2 regions of the Thalassospira sp. UBA4513 genome follow, and region 1 is predicted to be linked to the other one. Evidence: predicted binding sites of a transcription regulator. Region 1 holds the regulator's gene; the other holds the start of a gene.
The links. Region 1 encodes PhoB, which activates phosphate uptake and scavenging genes when phosphate is short. Its sites were predicted from a motif close to TNTCATAAAACTGTCA; they were not measured.

Region 1 (9,135 bases):
ACAGAGCTGCGGCCAAAGTGATCTCTGACAATCTGCGCAAGCCGGTTGACTGGGACAGCCCAAAAATCACCCGTAACATCAAGAAACGTTACGCGGCCGAACGCCGCTTTAAAAGCTATGGTCTGGTTGCGATCTGTTTGGCGCTACTGGCGCTTTGCACGCTGGCACTCTCGATCGGCTCTAAAGGCTACAGCGCCTTTTACCAGACCTATGTCCAGCTCGAAGTGACCTTTGATCCGGCTGTGATCGATCCGGAACGGACCGGCGATCCCGACGTGATCGGGCGCGCGAACTTTGATGGTTTGATCAAACAGGCTTTGCGTGATCGGTTCCCGGATGTGACCTCGCGCAGTGACAAACGTGATCTCTATGGCATCGTTTCAGGCGGCGCATCTTATGATCTGCGCGAACGGGTTCTCGAAAATCCGAGCCTGATTGGCCAAACGCGCACCATGTGGCTGATTTCCGGTGATGATTTCGACATGCTCAACAAGGGCTATATCGATCCCACCGTTGATGAAGGCGACCGTCGCCTCAATGACAAGGAAGTCGCTTGGTATAACGAACTGGTTGCTGACGGTGCGGTGGAAAAACAGTTCCACACCCGCTTCTTTACCAGTGGCGATTCCCGCGAACCGGAACTTGCCGGTATCTGGGGCGCGGCTGTTGGCTCGTTCTATACCCTGCTTGTGACTTTGGCATTGTCCTTCCCGATTGGTGTTCTGGCGGCGATCTATCTCGAAGAATTCGCGCCCAAGAACCGCTTCACCCAGATTGTCGAGGTTAATATCAATAACCTGGCCGCGGTTCCATCCATCGTGTTTGGTCTGCTGGGGCTTGAGGTCTATCTCAATGTCATGCATTTGCCGCGCTCGGCCCCGGTTGTCGGTGGTTTGACGCTGGCGCTGATGACTTTGCCGACGATCATCATCGCATCGCGTGCGGCGATCAAGGCGGTGCCGCCATCGATCCGTCAGGCCGCCCTTGGGCTTGGCGCATCACCGGTTCAGACCGTCACCCACCATGTGTTGCCGCTTGCCATGCCGGGCATTCTGACCGGCACGATCATTGGCATGGCACAGGCGCTTGGTGAAACTGCACCGCTTCTGATGATCGGGATGGTGGCCTTTATTGTTGATATCCCGGGCGGGGCGCTTGACCCGGCAACGGTTCTGCCGGTCCAGATCTATCTGTGGGCAGACAGCCCGGAACGTGCCTTTGTCGAGAAAACCTCGGCAGCGATTATGGTGTTGCTGGCCTTCCTTGTCCTGATGAATGGACTGGCTGTGTATCTGCGCAAAAAATTTGAACGGAAGTGGTAAAATGGCTGCTGTATCCCAGAGCGCAATGACGGCGGAGCCGTCGGTCGAAAAACCGAAAATGACCGCGCGCAAGCTCGATCTTTTCTATAGCGACAATCAGGCCCTCTATGAGGTCAACCTTGATATCCCCGAACAGCAGGTAACCGCACTGATTGGTCCGTCGGGCTGTGGTAAATCCACCTTCCTGCGCTGCCTGAACCGGATGAATGACACCATTGACGGTGTGACGATCAAAGGTGACGTTACCCTGGATGGTCGCGACATCTATGACAAGCGGATCGACGTGGTTCAGCTGCGCGCGCGCATCGGCATGGTGTTCCAGAAACCGAACCCGTTCCCGAAATCGATCTATGACAACGTGGCCTATGGCCCGCGTATTCATGGTCTGGTCAATTCGCGTGACGAACTTGATGAAATCGTCATGACCTCGCTTGAACGTGCAGGCCTTCTCAAGGAAGTCAAAGATCGCCTGCAATCGCCGGCAACCGGTCTTTCCGGTGGTCAGCAGCAGCGCCTTTGCATTGCGCGTGCGGTTGCCGTCAGCCCGGAAGTCATCCTGATGGATGAGCCGTGCTCGGCCCTTGATCCGATTGCGACCGCCAAGGTCGAGGAACTGATAGACGAGTTGCGTTCGAACTACACGATCGTGATCGTGACCCACTCCATGCAGCAGGCCGCCCGTGTGTCGCAGCGCACCGCGTTCTTCCACCTTGGAAAGCTGGTTGAAGTCGGTGAAACCGATCAGATCTTTACCAACCCGAAGGACGAACGCACCAAGGGTTACATTACCGGCCGCTTCGGTTAAGCGACGCCAGGAGTACGCATAAATGGCTGATGAACATACCCATATCGTAAGTTCGTTCGACGAGGAACTGACCCGTCTGAACAACATCATTTCGCAAATGGGCGGGCTTGCTGAAAGCCAGCTTATTTCCTCGATCAGATCCATCGTCAAACGCGATTCCGAACTGGCCGAGAAAGTCATCCTGTCCGATCAGCGCATTGATGTGCTCGAACAGGAAGTCCAGGACTTTGCCGTCCGTCTTCTGGCCCTGCGTCAGCCGATGGCAGATGACCTGCGTCAGGTGGTGACGGCCCTTAAGCTGTCAAACGACCTTGAACGCATTGGCGACCTTGCCAAAAACATCGCCAAACGCGCGCAGGTGCTGAACCAGATCCCGCCGATCCGTCCGGTTCAGGCGATCCCGAACATGGCCAAGCTGGCCCAGGAAATCATCAAGGATGTCCTGGATGCCTATATCGAAAGCGACGCCGAAAAGGCCCACCGGGTCTGGGAACGCGATCAGGAAGTCGACGATATGTACAATTCGCTGTTCCGCGAATTGCTGACCTACATGATGGAAGATCCGCGCAACATTACCGCATCGACCCATCTGTTGTTCATTGCCAAGAACATCGAACGTATCGGTGATCACGCAACCAATATCGCCGAAACGATCTATTACCGGATCAAGGGCGAAGACCTGCCGGGGATTGACCGGCCAAAAAACGACGCAGCGAACTTCGCTGTTGTCGAACCGAATGACTGACACGGGAGCATAGGAAGATGGACCCAACGGTTCTTATCGTCGAGGACGAGGCAGCAATCGTAACCATGTTGCGCTACAACCTCGAACGCGAGGGGATGCAGGTTGTCGAAGCCGGTGACGGTGACGAAGCGTTGAAAATTCTGGCTGAAACCCATGTCGATCTGGTTTTGCTCGACTGGATGCTGCCGGTGATGTCGGGGATCGAGGTCTGCCGTCAGATCCGCCGCAAGCCTGAAAGCCGCGATTTGCCGGTGATCATGGTGACAGCACGTGGCGAAGAAGGCGACCGCATCCGCGGTCTTGATACCGGGGCTGATGACTATGTCACCAAGCCGTTTGCCATTGGCGAGCTGCTCGCCCGTATCCGCGCGCTTTTGCGCCGGTCCGGTCCGGCGCAACCACAAGGGCAGTTGATCTATTCCGACATCGAAATGGATCTCGCCGCCCACCGGGTCAGCCGCAATGGAAAATCGATCCATCTTGGCCCGACCGAGTTCCGTCTGCTGCGCTATTTCCTCGAACATCCGGGGCGGGTTTTCTCGCGCGAACAGTTGCTTAACGCGGTTTGGGGCCCGAATATCTATGTCGAAACCCGCACAGTCGACGTGCATATCCGCCGCCTGCGCAAGGCGCTCAATGACGTCAAGGGCACGCGCGATATCATCCGCACCGTCCGTGCGGCGGGCTATGCACTGGACTCTGAAACCGCTGCCTAAGCCGGTTTCGATACGCGATCTAATGAAAAACCCCCGCTGCAGCGTGCCGCGGGGGTTTTTGTTCTAAGGCCGTAACGTCTTCAGTTTTTTTTCTTCGCCGGTTTGTCCGCATTCTCCGAACCTGACGGTTTGCGCTGCGGGCGCGGCGCCAGTTCGTTCATCAACAGCATGTCCGCACGGCGGAATTTGGCGATTTCGGCATCAATATCTTCCTGCGGCACGTCGCACGCCGCCAAAACGTGATCGGATAACCGCAACCCGGTTTCGAGAACTTCCGGGATGGCGGCATCCGCCCCATGGCGCGACAGCGGCCCGATATGGGTGATGTCCTGCGCGCGGGCAAAGATCTTCAGATGCGGGTAATGCTGGCGCAAAAGGGCGACCGTCTTCTCGGTCGCATGCGGGTTCCCCATGGCAACAACCGCAATTTTTGCCTCATCCGTGTGTGCCGCCCGGAAAGTTTCCGGTCTGGACCCGTCGGCAAAGTAAACCGGAAGGCCTTCTGCCCGGCCGCGTGAAACCTGCTGTGCATCACTATCAAGCACCAGGAACGGAATGTTGCGCGTCTTGAGCAACCGGGCCAGAACCCGGCCAACACGGCCGCTTCCGATCACCAGAACATGCTGGTGGATGCCCTCGGACTCCTCGGCAATCTTGCCAAGCTGGTCTTCTTCCTTGGGATGAAGCTTTTCCTCGATCTTGTGACCAAGGCTGATAAGCGTCGGGGTCAGCGCCATCGAAATCGCCACCACCGGGATCAGCATGGCGGCCATTTCAAGCGGCACCGCGCCATTTTGCGCGGCCAGGGCAAACATCACAAAGGCAAATTCACCGCCGGCGGCCAAGCTCATGGCTACCCGGATGGCAAGGCCGGTTTCAAACCGGATCGCGCGTGCCAGAACGAACAAAACCGCCGTCTTGATCACCAGCAACAGCACCAGCCACATGACGATGGTGCCAAATTCGTTATAAACAACGTCGGCATCAACCGACATGCCCACCGACATAAAGAACAGCGACAGGAACACGCCGCGGAACGGCGAGATATCGGCTTCGATCTGATGACGGAATTCGGTTTCGGCCAACATCACCCCGGCGATAAACGCACCCAGCGCCATTGAAAGCCCGGAAACCTCGGTCAATGTGCTTGCGGCTAGCACAACAAAAAGCGTGCCGATGGCAAACAGTTCCGGGTTCTTGAGCGACGCGATATAGCGAAACAGACGCGGCAACACATACCGCCCGACGAGTAACAGCAACGCGACCGACCCGAAACCAAGCAGGATGCTCATCCACGGGCTGGTTTCCGTGCCGGCATCACCTGCCGCCTGCACCATGATCAGGAACGGACCAACCGCCACGTCCTGCAATAACAAAATGGCAAGGGCCGCACGGCCAAACCGGGTATTAAGCTGCTTGTCATCGGAAAGCTGTTTGAGGATGATCGCGGTCGATGAAAGCGCAAGGGCCCCTGCAATCACCAGGGCCGTCGGCAGCGGGAATTCCATGACAACCAGAAGCCCCAGAAGGGCTGCCATCGACACCAGAATTTGCAAAACGCCCAGACCGGCAAACCGCCCGCCAATCACCCGCAAACGATCCCGCGAAAGCTCCAGCCCGATCATGAACAGCAGGAAAACCACGCCCAGTTCGGCAACGGTGGAAATGTCTTCGCGTTCGGAAATCAGGCCAAAGCCGAACGGCCCGATAAAGAACCCGCCAATCAGAAAGCCGATGATCGAATTCGCACGCAGCTTGTGCGCAATCGGCACCGCAATGATTGCGGCAGTCAGAATAAGAAACAGCTCAAACAGGACGCTGTGATGCATGGCGAAATTCGTTCCGGAAGGCGGTCAAATAATCAATGGGTATCAGGACCTAAATGCCTGAAAATAACGAGATTACAACGATAACGAAAATAACCCTGCCAGTCGTGGGTAAATTTGTGGCATTTGCGAAATTCACGACCCAATCGGGCTATTAAGGGCTGTGGCGATTGTCACCGCCTGATGACTTGCCATTCGCGCTGCCAAATGCCATCTTCCGCGGGCCTGACACCGGGCCAGTTTAATCGCTTTTGAAACGAGCAGATATTTTGGAACAGCTTATCCCCTATCTTCAGATCATCGCGGGCCTTGTATTGCTGACAGCAGGTGGTGAATTCATCGTAAGGGGGGCGGTTGGTCTTGCACTTTTGCTGGGCGTTTCCAAGGTGATCGTCGGTCTGACGATTGTCGCCGCCGGAACGTCAGCACCGGAATTTGTCGTCTCGCTCAATGCATCGCTTAAGGGCACGGCCGATATCGCGATGGGCAACGTTGTTGGCTCCAACATTGCCAATATCCTGCTTATTTTGGGTGCCGTTGCCTTGCTCAAACCCGTGGCGGCCTCGCGGGTCACCGTGGTGCGTGATGGCGGCACCATGTTGCTGGGCACGGTCCTGTTTATTGCCTTTTGCATGTTTGGCGTGATCGAACGCTGGGCCGGGGCGGTGATGCTTTGTGTGTTGGCGGCCATCTGGTACTTCACCTATCAGCACGACAAAAATTCACCAAGCGAAGCCAGCCACCTGCATGAAGAAGAAGTCGACGAAGTCGGCGAAAAGCCCAAAGGCTGGACCAGGCCGATCATCGCGACTGTCGTCGGGATTGTGGCGCTGATGTTTGGTGCGGAATGGCTGGTTGAAGGCGGGGTCTCGGTCGCCCGTCAGTTTGGCGTATCCGAAGCCGTCATTGGCCTGACCCTTGTTGCCTTTGGCACGTCACTGCCGGAACTTGCCGCATCGGTGGTTGCCGCCTTCCGCGGGCATTCCGATGTGGCACTGGGCAATGTGTTTGGCTCGAACCTTCTGAACCTGCTTGTGATCATTGGTGGTGTGTCGCTGATCGCACCGATCCCGGTGCCTGAACAGATCATGAATTCCGACATCTGGATCATGCTGGCGGTAACCGTGGGCTTGCTCGGTGTTGCCTATGCCATGCGTAAGATTTCGCGCATCACCGGCATTGCATTCGTGATTGCCTATCTGGTCTATGTCTTCCAACTTGTCGTAGCATAGACAGTTCAATCAGTTCGCGCGCCGTCTCATGACGGTCCGCACACTTTGCGAAGGATCGAGGCAACAATGACAGGTCAATTCCCGAAATCCGTTCTGATCACCGGTGCGGCAAAACGCATCGGTCGTGCATTGACCCTGGATCTGGCGCGCAACGGCTATGACATCGCCCTTCATTGCAACAGCTCCAAACAAGACGCCGAAGCTGTCGCCGACGAGGTCCGCGACCTTGGCCGAAAGGCCTGCGTTGTTTCGGCCGATCTGACCAACGAAGATGCAACCCATCAATTGGTCGCCGACGCAACCAGGCAACTTGGCTCGATCGGGGTTCTGATCAATAACGCCTCGACCTTTGAATTTGATGATGTGCAAACCGCAACCCGCGAAAGCTGGGATTTGCATATGGAAACCAATTTGCGCGCGCCGTTTATCCTCTCGCAGCAATTTGCAAAGCATCTGCCAGATAACTGTCAGGGTATGATCCTCAACCTGATTGATCAGCGTGTCTGGAACCTGACCCCGCATTTCATGACCTATACCCTGTCCAAAGCCGGGCTTTGGACCCTGACCCAGACGCTGGCACTGGCCCTTGCACCAAAAATTCGCGTCAATGCCATCGGGCCGGGGCCGGCACTGCCTAGTAGCCGACAAACACAGGAAGATTTCGACGCGCAGTGCGAAAAAACACCCCTGAAAATAGGGACAAACCCGCAAGAGATTTGCGACGCGGTTCGATTTTTCCTTGCCGCGCCGGCCATCACCGGGCAAATGTTAGCGCTTGACGGCGGGCAGCACCTCGATTGGGCGCCCAGTGGCGAAGAAGATGCGCCCAACGAATGATGCCCGGCAGTGATCGTTAAATCGCTGCCAGACATCGGGCCGGAATTGCGTGGTGATTTTTAAGGCACCCGCAACAAAGCAGCACAAGGAAGACCGGAATATGACCGCAGGCCTTAAACAGGATGCCAAAATTACGACATTGCCATTTGCCGATGTGCCCCATGCAGATCGTGCAGGCAACCTGCGCCGTGTCTTTGTGCGTGACATGATCATTCACACCTCCATCGGTGTTTACGAACACGAAAAAGAAGCCCCGCAACGCGTGCGCATCAATCTCGACCTTGCCGTGCTCGAAGGCGACGGTGTCCAGAATGATGATATCACCACCGTGCTAAGCTACGAGGATCTGGTCGTCGGCACGCGTCGCATCTGCCAGGATGGTCACACCAACCTTGTGGAAACCCTTGGGGAAAAACTCGCCGACATGTGTCTTGCCGATCCGCGGGTCCGCAAGGTGATCGTCAGGGTTGAAAAGCTCGACGTTTTTGAAGACGCAGCTGCGGTTGGTGTGGAAATCGAACGCCACAATATCGCGCGCTGATCGATACGCGATTTCCCGAAAAAATTTACTTTTCCAGACGGCCAATCCAAGGGACTCTGTGATTCCTCTGGCGCGAATCGCTGTGGCGCTTATTCACAAGCATCTGGCGAATATGATTCAAAGGAAAATATTCATTTTTTACGACTCTATTACCGAATGATTTCACGTTGACAGTATTTTTATTGTTTAAAATCAATAACTTAACTGTTTTGCTCAATAATTGTGCACTTCATAGAACGTTAAGACTCTCAAGGGGTGCAGGAAGTCACCCCCCGATTACCCACATAGTTATCCACAGTCTTGGTGGACATCTTTTTTGGCATGGCGATTCCCCTCGGCGCGGTTGCGATGTTAATCTTTTCAGCTATGTTTCAATTCGCGTTTGCCAGTGACGGCTGTCACAACTTTGAATGTATTTTAGACTCTGTTGCTCTGCGCTTTAACCTCAACAAAGACTTGTGATCTCGGAGTGCCTTGATGAAGCCACCTGTTTCCCCCGAAAACCCGACCGGGGATGATGCCCCGAAACGGGAAATCGGTTTGTCGCTTGATGGTGATAAAATCGACGGCGGGGCAGCACGCGGGGTGGAGGCGATCAAAAATGCGCTGAAAACCATGCCGGGCTCGGCGGGTGTCTATCGCATGATCGATGACAAGGAACGCGTGCTTTACGTCGGCAAGGCCAAGAACCTCAAGAAACGCGTGGTCGCCTATACCCGCATCATGCAATTGCCGATCCGCATTGCCCGCATGGTGGCCCAGACGGTGCGGATGGAAATCATCACCACCCATACCGAGGCCGAGGCGCTCCTTCTTGAATCCAACCTGATCAAAAAGCTCAAACCGCGCTACAACATCCTGCTGCGCGATGACAAAAGCTTCCCCTATATCCTGATCACCGAGGATCACGACTATCCGCGCATCGTCAAACATCGTGGCGCACGCGCCAAGGATGGCAGTTGCTTTGGCCCGTTTGCCTCGGCCTGGGCGGTCAATAACACCATCAACCATTTGCAACGGGCCTTTTTGCTGCGCTCTTGCACCGACGGGGTGTTTTCCAACCGCTCGCGCCCCTGTTTGCTCTATCAAATCAAACGCTGTGCCGCCCCCT
Region 2 (9,135 bases), on a different contig from region 1:
CGACGATGTCTGCCTCGAACCGGGGGCGCAGGGGGACTGCCGGAATACCTGTCACAATCGTGTAGGGCGGGACATCCTTGGTCACCACCGCACCCGATCCCACGACAGAACCGATGCCGATGGTTACACCACCCTGCACAATCGCGCCGTGCCCGATCCAGACATCATGTTCCAGACGCACGCGTTTTTCGCGACGCCAGTCAAAGAACGCCGGATCATCTTCGCCCAGTTCATAGGCGCCGGAGCGATACTGGAAATGATGCATCGACGCCCGATCCATCGGATGCTGTCCCGGGTTGATCCGGGTATGGGCAGCGATGTTCACGAACTTGCCGATATCGGAATAGATGATTTCGCTGTCATTCACGACATAGGAATAGTCATCCATTTTCGTTTCGCGCATCGAGGTACGTGCACCGACTTCGGTCCAGATCCCCATTTCGCAATCAACGACAATCGCTGTTTGGTCAATCGTGGGCTGTTCCGACAATGCCTTCATTGCCGGTTTGGCCTGCGTAATGTTGAAAGCCATGATCAGGTCACCAGTTTACGCAGACGCTGGGACACCATATCAAGCAGGCTGACCGAAATAATGATGATGATCATGACGGCGGCTGTTTCCGCGTAATAGAAGCCACGGATATATTCCCACAGCACCATGCCGATACCACCGGCCCCGACAATGCCCAGCACAGTCGCCGAACGCACATTGCTCTCGAAACGATAGAGCGAATAGGAAATCCACAACGGCAAGACCTGCGGGATCACGCCAAAGATGACTTCCTGAAGCGCATTGGCCCCCGTTGCACGAATGCCTTCGACCGGTTCGGGATCAATTGCTTCGACTGCCTCGGAAAATAGTTTGGCCAGAACGCCCGTGGTGTGAATCCAAAGGGCCAGGACACCGGCAAACGGGCCAAGCCCGACCGCAACAACGAACAACATGGCAAAGACCATTTCGTTGATCGCGCGGAAGGAATCCATCAGGCGACGGACCGGCTGATAGACCCAGACAGGGACGATATTTTCAGAAGAAAGAATGCCAAACGGGATCGAGCAAACGATTGAAAGCGCTGTGCCCCAGATCGCAATCTGGATGGTGATCCACATTTCTGCGACATACATCTTCCACATCAGGAAGTCGGGCGGGAAGAAGCCCTCGGCGAAGTCGACCATGTTGCCGCTGTTTTCAAACAGCGCCATCGGGCGCATATCTGCCCCCTCCCACGACATGGCCAGAAGTCCAAGGATGATCGCCCAAAGCAGGAAGCTTGATGCCGACCGCTTAAGGTCACGCGGCGGAAGCTCCGTTGCGACAGATGATGTCGAAGAAATGCTGCTGTTCATCGTTCAAATCCCGGAATTAAAAGCAAACAGGGAGCGCACCTTTGATGCACTCCCTGTCGAAAAGTCGGTTACTGGTAGGCAACCAGGATGTCGAGTTCAGCAAGTTTCTTGTCGATCTCGGCAACACGTTCTGCTTTTTCTTCAGCAGAAAGCTCTTCGGTGTTCTGGATTTTCAGCTTGTCCTTGAACAGGGCCAGCTGACGGATCGGGTAAAGCTGCGCGTTCGAGCTTTCCATGAAAAGACCCATGCCATCGGAGTTGTTGGCAAGAACTTCCTTGGCGCTTTCAACATCACCGAAACGACCGTAACCAAGAAAGAATGCCTTGATTTCGGATTTCAGTTCGCGCGACAGGTCTTTACGGTAAACCATCGGGTCAGACGGGATCAGCGGCGAGGTCCAGATGACTTTGACCTTGTCCGTGATTTCCGGCTTGTTCATTTTGGTACGGCCAAGCTGCTCGGAGTTGTTGGCAGCAACATCAACCTGCTTGTTGGCAGTCGCCATCAGGTTGGTTTCGTGGTTGGCGTTACGAACGGTCTTGAAGCATTCCTTCGGGTCAACGCCGTTCTTGGCGAAGACATAATAGGACGGAACCAGGAAGCCCGAGGTCGAGTTCGGATCACCGATACCGAAGTTCAGCGAACCATCACATTTCAGCATGTCTTCAAGGGTTTTGACCTTGTCGTTATCAGCCTGGGTGATGATGTGGGAGTAGTAACCGTTCGAACCATCGGATTTGGAGGTCTGAACGAAGACTTCGCCACCGGCGCGGTCAACAGCTTCCATTGCCGACTTGTTACCAAACCAGCCAACGTGAACCTTGCCAAAACGCATGCCTTCGATGATGCCGGCATAATCCGGTGCAAAGAATGCCTCGACGTCTTTGCCAAGTGCTTCTTCCATGTCATCGATCAGCGGCTGCCACTGAGCTTTGAGGTTGGAAGTAGATTCGGTCGAAATGATACCGAAAACGATGGTTTCCGGATCCTGTTCGAGTGGCTTGAATTCAACATCGGCCTTGGCAACGACGGATGCCAGCATCGTGGCCGCAAATGCTGCGGATGCGATTGTCTTAACGTTCATAAGAAGTCCCCTGTCAGAATAGATTTCGACATGTTTCGAGAAGGTAAGGCAGTCATGACAACTGGCCCGGCTAGCTTGTTGCGACAGCCAGGTCCTTTTCTGCGATGGGCCGTGTAACGGGCTCTGCGGCCTTTGCCGCACCATCGGCAAAAAGTTCGGAAGAATGTTCGCCGTAAAGTTCCTGAAGGAATTGCGGCGTCAGTTCGCTTGACGGTCCGTCAAAAACGACTTCACCATCGCGCATGGCGATGGTGCGTTTGCAGTAGTCTTTTGCGTAATCAACCTGATGAAGCGATACGATGACGGTGACGTTGTCTTCGCGGTTTACGCGATCAAGCGTGTTCATCACCTTGCGGGACGATGCCGGATCAAGCGATGCAATCGGCTCGTCGGCAAGAATAAGTCGGGCACCCTGGGTAATGGTGCGCGCAATCGCCGCGCGCTGTTGCTGACCACCTGAAAGGTTCCGCGCCTTTTTCGACGCATGGGCATCAATGCCAACACGGTGAAGCGCGCTCATGGCGCGCATCTTTTCGGTTTTGGTAAACAGACCAAGCGACCCGCGCCATGCCGGCACACGGCCCAAAAGCCCCATCAGGACGTTGGTCAGAACCGAAAGACGGCTAACTAGATTGAACTGCTGGAAAACAACACCAATCTCGGAGCGCACCTTGCGGGCACCGCGTGAAATCTTGCCATTTTCCTGAATGGTTTCGCCAAACACGACAATCTTGCCGCCATCGCGATCCCCGCGCAGCAAACCGGCAATATGACGGATCAGTGTGGATTTACCCGAACCCGATGCGCCAATCAGCGCCACCATCTCGCCTTCCCGCACCTGCAGTTTGACGCCGCTGAGCGCACGCTTGTCACGGGTAAAGCTTTTGTTCAGTCCAGAGATATCTACAACCAGCATCAAAAGAGTCGCCTGAATGTGTTTCGCTGGATGAAGAAGCTACGCACAAACCGCGACTCTACGGTGACACTGATGTTACAGTTCGATGATTACGCAGAGCATATTGCCCCGACAACAATTAAACTTGTCTATACATCAAGAATTCGTTGAAGTATTCACCGGTAATTCCGACGTTATTTCTGTAACATTTTTAAAATTTCCGGCATGTATTTGTCTGATGAATGCCATTTCTTAAAAATACAGAACAGTCAAACATTCTGCATTAACGATTTTGACACCGCCGCCGACGGAGCGATCGTGAAATTTATTTAATTTGACTGATGGTCTCCATGACATCGTCTTCGATCTCAAGGCCCTCCGCTTCGGCAAGTGCGCGTGCCTGCTTGCCGCGACGCCCGGGCAGACGCACGCCTTCTTCTGCGGCAATCTCGTTGGCAATATAGGCAAGGTGATCCATTACACCGACACCGCCGGTTGCCTTGGGATCAATGGCAATGATCAGTTGTCCAAGCGCAGGTGGTGCGCCTTTGTCATCAAAAAGTGACGAAGACTGGTGACCGAACTGTGCACCGGTAAGACCAGCCGCAAGAAGTTCCACCATCATGGCAAGTGCCGCGCCCTTGACCCCACCGGCCGGGATCATCGTGCCATCAATGGCTTTGATCGCATCGGTGGTCGGATTGCCATCCACATCAAGCGCCCAGTCATCTGGAATGGCGACACCCTTTTGTTTGGCGGCCATGATCTTGCCGCGCGCAACCTTTGACAGGGCAAGGTCGATGATGATCGGATCACCGGCATCCCCGACCGGCACGCCAAAGGCAATCGGGTTTGTGCCAAACATCGGACGTCGGCCACCCCATGCCGCCATCGCCGCCGGGGCATTGGCAAACATCATCGCCGCCAATCCCTTTTCCGCCAGACGTTCGACCGTAAGACCCATCACCCCCGCATGATGCGATCTGTGGATTGCGGCAATCGCAATACCCTGGGTGCGGGCCATGTCGGGCAAGTGATCCATCATCAGATCCAGTGCCGGATAGGCAAATCCATGCTGCGCATCAATGCGCAAAACGCCAGGTGTCGGCTTTTCAAAGATCGGGCTGATCATGCCATCAACCTTGCCGACCTTTGCCTGCGCGCTATAGGCCGGTACGCGACGAAAACCGTGCCCCCCTTGTCCGGATGCCTCGGCCGTCACAAGTGCCGTTGCGATCGAGGCCGCATTGTCTGCCCGCACATTGCAACGCATCAAAGTTTCGCACACAAGTGCGTGGGCATCTTTCACGGAAATCTTCATCGTCAGGTAACCTTGATTTTCAAAGTGGGGCTTTGGAACCGGAAAACGGGCGCAAGGATCATGCGCCTGCAGGATCCGTAACATAGCCACAAGCCATCCCTGCGCGCAAAGCTGTTTTGGTTGCGACCAGAAGCGCCTTTGGCGCAAACGACTTTGAAAATATGATACCATCACCAGAATTTGCGAATGACAGGATCGCGCGGCAGCCGCGCAAGCATTACAGGAATTCAGATATGCGTCAGGTTAAACACAGGATCGTCTTGCCTTTGGCGTTGGTTGCGTTGGCATCACTTGCGGCCTGCGGCACCGCATCCACAGGCAACATGACACCAGACTGGGCAAGTGTAACCGATCAGGAATGGCAACTGGTGCAGGTCATTGATGGCAACAGTACCCTTTCGCCGACACCACCTGTCATGGCGACCGCGACATTTTCCAGCGATGGCATGGTGTCGGGCAATGCAGGCTGCAATCAGTATTCCGGCAGTTACGAACAGGCGGGATCGTCACTGGGCGTCGCGCAGCTCGCCATGACACGAAAGATGTGTATCGCCGACAACGCCATGCAGATCGAAAATGCCTTTAGCGGCGCATTCGTCCTGGTCAGCAGCTGGGACGTTGTTGATGGGCGTCTTGTTCTTAAGGACAATGATGGCAACACGGTTATCGAGCTGACAGCCGCCGCACAATAAGCACATCGGCATCGTCAACATACCGCCAGACGCACCATGCTTGCGCGAAATGAAAAAGGGGCACCCGTTGGCGCCCCTTTCCTTTGACCAGGTATAATTACCGCCAAGCGGCGAGATACGCATATGTCGATATTCTAGTCCTTGCTGACCGTCGCCTCGGAATTGGCACCGACGGCCTTGGGTTCGGTCCGCAGACCCTGGATAATCGAATAGCAGGCCATCAGAAGGACAATCGCAAACGGGAAGCCGGTCGAAACCGCCATCGCCTGCAATGATCCAAGGCCACCACCCAGCAGCAATGCAATCGCAACCAGACCTTCGAAGGTGCACCAGAAGACGCGCTGCGGGACCGGTGCATCGACCTTGCCGCCTGCGGTGATGGTATCAATCACAAGCGAGCCAGAGTCAGACGAGGTCACGAAGAACACGATCACCAGAACGATCCCGATAAAGGATGTAATGGCTTGCAGCGGAAGCTGATCAAGCATGGTGAACAGTTTAATCGGAAGACCTGCTTCGGCAATCGCGGTAACGCCTTCGGTTACCATATGCACCGCGGTGCCGCCAAAGGCCGTCATCCACAGAACACACACCAGCGACGGAATAATCAGAACGCAGGTGATGAATTCACGCACGGTACGACCACGCGAAACACGCGCAATGAACATGCCGACAAACGGTGACCAGGAAATCCACCACGCCCAATAGAAGGACGTCCAGCCCTGACTGAAGTTGGCGTCTTCACGACCGACCGGGTTTGAAAGTGCCGGAAGATATTGCGCATATGACAGCAGGCTCGAGAAGAAACCGGTGATGATTTCCATCGTCGGACCAACCAGAACCACAAACAGCAACAGAAGTGCTGCAAGGATCATGTTGATTTCCGACAGACGCTTCACCCCGGCATCAAGACCCGCTAGCACCGAAATAAGTGCAACACCGGTAATCCCGACAATCAGGAAAACCTTCGATGTATCGGAAACCGAAATGCCAAACAGGTAATCAAGCCCGGCATTGGCCTGTTCCGCACCGAAACCAAGCGAAGTTGCAAGACCAAACAGGGTCGCGAACACCGCCAGAATATCAATCAGGTGACCGGTCCAGCCCCACACACGTTCGCCAAAGATCGGATAGAAGATCGAACGAATGGTCAGCGGCAGGCCCTTGTTAAAGGAAAACAGTGCCAGTGCCAGTGCGACAGTGGCATAGATCGCCCATGGGTGAAGACCCCAGTGGAAGATGGTTGCAGCCATGCCAAGATCAAATGCAGCATCGGCATCACCGGCGGCCGCACCAAGCGGCGCCCAGTCGGTGCGAAGACCATCTTCACCGACAGCAATTCCACCCATCGAGGATGTGAAGTGCGAAATCGGTTCTGACACACCATAGAACATAAGACCGATGCCCATGCCTGCAGCAAACAGCATGGCAAACCAGCCCGCATAGGAATAATCCGGTGTTGCATCCGCACCGCCAAGGCGCACACGGCCAAGCGGCGAGACAATCAGAAACAGACACAACACGACAAATACGTTGGCAGCAGACAGGAAGAACCAGTCAAGCGATGATGTCAGCCAACCACGCAGGTCGTTGAACATCGGCCCGACACTTTCCTGAAAGGCCAGGGTGAGAAAGACGAATGCAACAATTGCAAGACCCGAAATCAGAAAGACCGGGTTATGGACATCCAGTCCAAATGGCCCGATCTCTGCTTGGATATTGTCTTGCCCGATTTCATATTCTGTATCAATCGGGTTCGCTGCACCGTCCGGGCTTTCAATGCCCGTGTCAGCTTCAGACCCCATTTGAAACTCCCTAGGTTAAATGAATATACAGCTACCCCTAGCCGTAAAGGTTCGTCCGCATCCTCTAACGCACGAGGAATACAGAAAGATCCGAGTGTGACGCGACATATCCGCCATGAGACGCAAAAATGTGGTCCGCAATACCGGGCACGTGCGATGCCATGACGATGACGTCGGCACCAAGCTCGTCGGCCTTGGCGACAAGTTCCTTGCTGAGATCCACTGCCGGATCATGCGAAATATGCGCGACCGCCTTGGTGCTTACACCATGCTTGGACGCCAGATCTTCGGCGAACGCCTGAAGTTTCTGTTCAAATTCCTTTGGCGTATGTGCCACCGATGACGGCGTATTGGTACCGACACCTAGAAGGCTTATCTCGGCCTTGTAATGCTTGGCTAGATCGACCGCCGTTTTAATTGCTTTATCCAATTTTTCAACGTGGGCCAAATCGACAGGCACGAGCATCTTCTGATACATTCATTCCTCCGTTATGTGCACCACCCCTGAAGTCCGTGGTTTCACGAAATATCAGGGCAGCGAAAAGAACCTAACATTGACGGTCAGCAAAATCAAAAACGGGCTTTCAAAAGTGCGCACAAGCAATGCTGCAATATTTGCCGTAAAATTCCTTCACACCGTTTGACAGTACTCGTTGCCGAAAATTGACCTAACTACATTGGGAAACTGCGCCTAAAGTCGAATCGCCAAATGATTATTTTTCAGGTTTCCAAACAGAACATCCGGTGCCTTTAAGCGAATTTTCGATGTTCGAACTTGAAAATTTTAAAAAATTTTTCTCGCTCTAAATCGGCCTGTTCAAGCCATCAGCTTTTCCACCCGTAAACCCCTTAATTGGCAAGGCGTTTATTGGCAAAATCCATCGGATTTCTATTCTATTTTTCAGAGAGTTTCGAATGGTGAAACTCTATCCCCGGATGCCGAAAAATCGCACGGCCATGCGCACTTGGCTTGATGAAGCCCCCAAACTCGTGTCACGATGTGCGCGATTTGTGCACTGTCTGTCCCACACAACATGTGCCTCCAGATCAGAACACCATAAGTTCTGAATGGACATATTTGCTGGATCCGTCTTGTGAAAGGCAGGCATCCATGGCCGTGCACATACCCGAAAGGGAAAATTATTGTGGCCAATGGGGGAGTTGATCAACTGCGCAATAACGGTGCCATGGCGCAACAGCACATCTTCATGCTGCATGCCCGTTTGTGTCTGAACGACACCCCAACCTGCACAACCAAGCACAACCAAATCGCGGGTAGGATCTGCCACACCATTTAAATAATTCAGCAAAATCAAAAGCATCAGAGAAGGAACAGGGATGACTGACCCTATCAAGTATTTCGCGTCACGCGTCACAGCATCTGAAATGAACCGTCGTGAATTCATTGGCCGTTCGATGGCCGCCGGCCTGACCCTTACCGCTGCCACCAGCCTCTATGGCAAGGCTGCCATGGCACAGGAACCCAAGCGCGGCGGGCATCTGAAACTTGGCCTTCAGGGCGGGGCTTCGACCGACGTTATTGATCCGGCAAAATCCTCTTCGCAATTCACCTTTGCCATGAACCGTAACTGGGGCGACACCCTGGTTGAATCGCACCCGACCAGCGGCCTTGCCGTCCCGTCGCTTGCAGAATCCTGGGAACCGAATGCCGATGCATCGGTCTGGACGTTCAAAATCCGCAAGGGTGTCGAGTTCCATGACGGCTCCGAACTGACCATCGACGATGTTGTCAAAACCCTGAACCGCCACACCGACGAAAAGTCCGAGTCCGGCGCACTGGGTGTTCTGGGCTCGATCAAGGGCATCGAAAACAAGGGTGGCGATCTTGTTTTGACGCTTTCGGAAGGCAACGCTGATCTTCCGCTGCTGCTGAGCGACTATCACCTCGTGATCCAGCCGGGTGGCGGTTACGATAACCCGAATGCCGGTATCGGTACCGGTCCGTTCAAGATCGACAACTTCGAAGCCG

Region 2: a site for PhoB is predicted at 3,424-3,439, ahead of phnC (phosphonate ABC transporter ATP-binding protein). Genes of this name have one in related genera too.

What each region holds. Positions count from the first base shown of each region.
Region 1 covers NZ_DGMR01000039.1:382,441-391,575, forward strand. Annotated here, with positions in the region: gene pstA (phosphate ABC transporter permease PstA) at 1-1,322, shown strand, start outside; gene pstB (phosphate ABC transporter ATP-binding protein PstB) at 1,324-2,127, shown strand; gene phoU (phosphate signaling complex protein PhoU) at 2,150-2,872, shown strand; gene phoB (phosphate regulon transcriptional regulator PhoB) at 2,890-3,588, shown strand; gene B2T33_RS18635 (cation:proton antiporter) at 3,669-5,417, opposite strand; gene B2T33_RS18640 (calcium/sodium antiporter) at 5,684-6,646, shown strand; gene B2T33_RS18645 (SDR family oxidoreductase) at 6,713-7,483, shown strand; gene folB (dihydroneopterin aldolase) at 7,584-8,024, shown strand; gene uvrC (excinuclease ABC subunit UvrC) at 8,502-9,135, shown strand, end outside.
Region 2 covers NZ_DGMR01000035.1:25,544-34,678, reverse strand. Annotated here, with positions in the region: gene B2T33_RS14200 (chloramphenicol acetyltransferase) at 1-532, opposite strand, end outside; gene phnE (phosphonate ABC transporter, permease protein PhnE) at 535-1,347, opposite strand; gene phnD (phosphonate ABC transporter substrate-binding protein) at 1,416-2,432, opposite strand; gene phnC (phosphonate ABC transporter ATP-binding protein) at 2,503-3,348, opposite strand; gene B2T33_RS14180 (Ldh family oxidoreductase) at 3,653-4,648, opposite strand; gene B2T33_RS14175 (META domain-containing protein) at 4,882-5,340, shown strand; gene B2T33_RS14170 (BCCT family transporter) at 5,475-7,145, opposite strand; gene B2T33_RS14165 (universal stress protein) at 7,210-7,623, opposite strand; gene B2T33_RS14160 (ABC transporter substrate-binding protein) at 8,484-9,135, shown strand, end outside.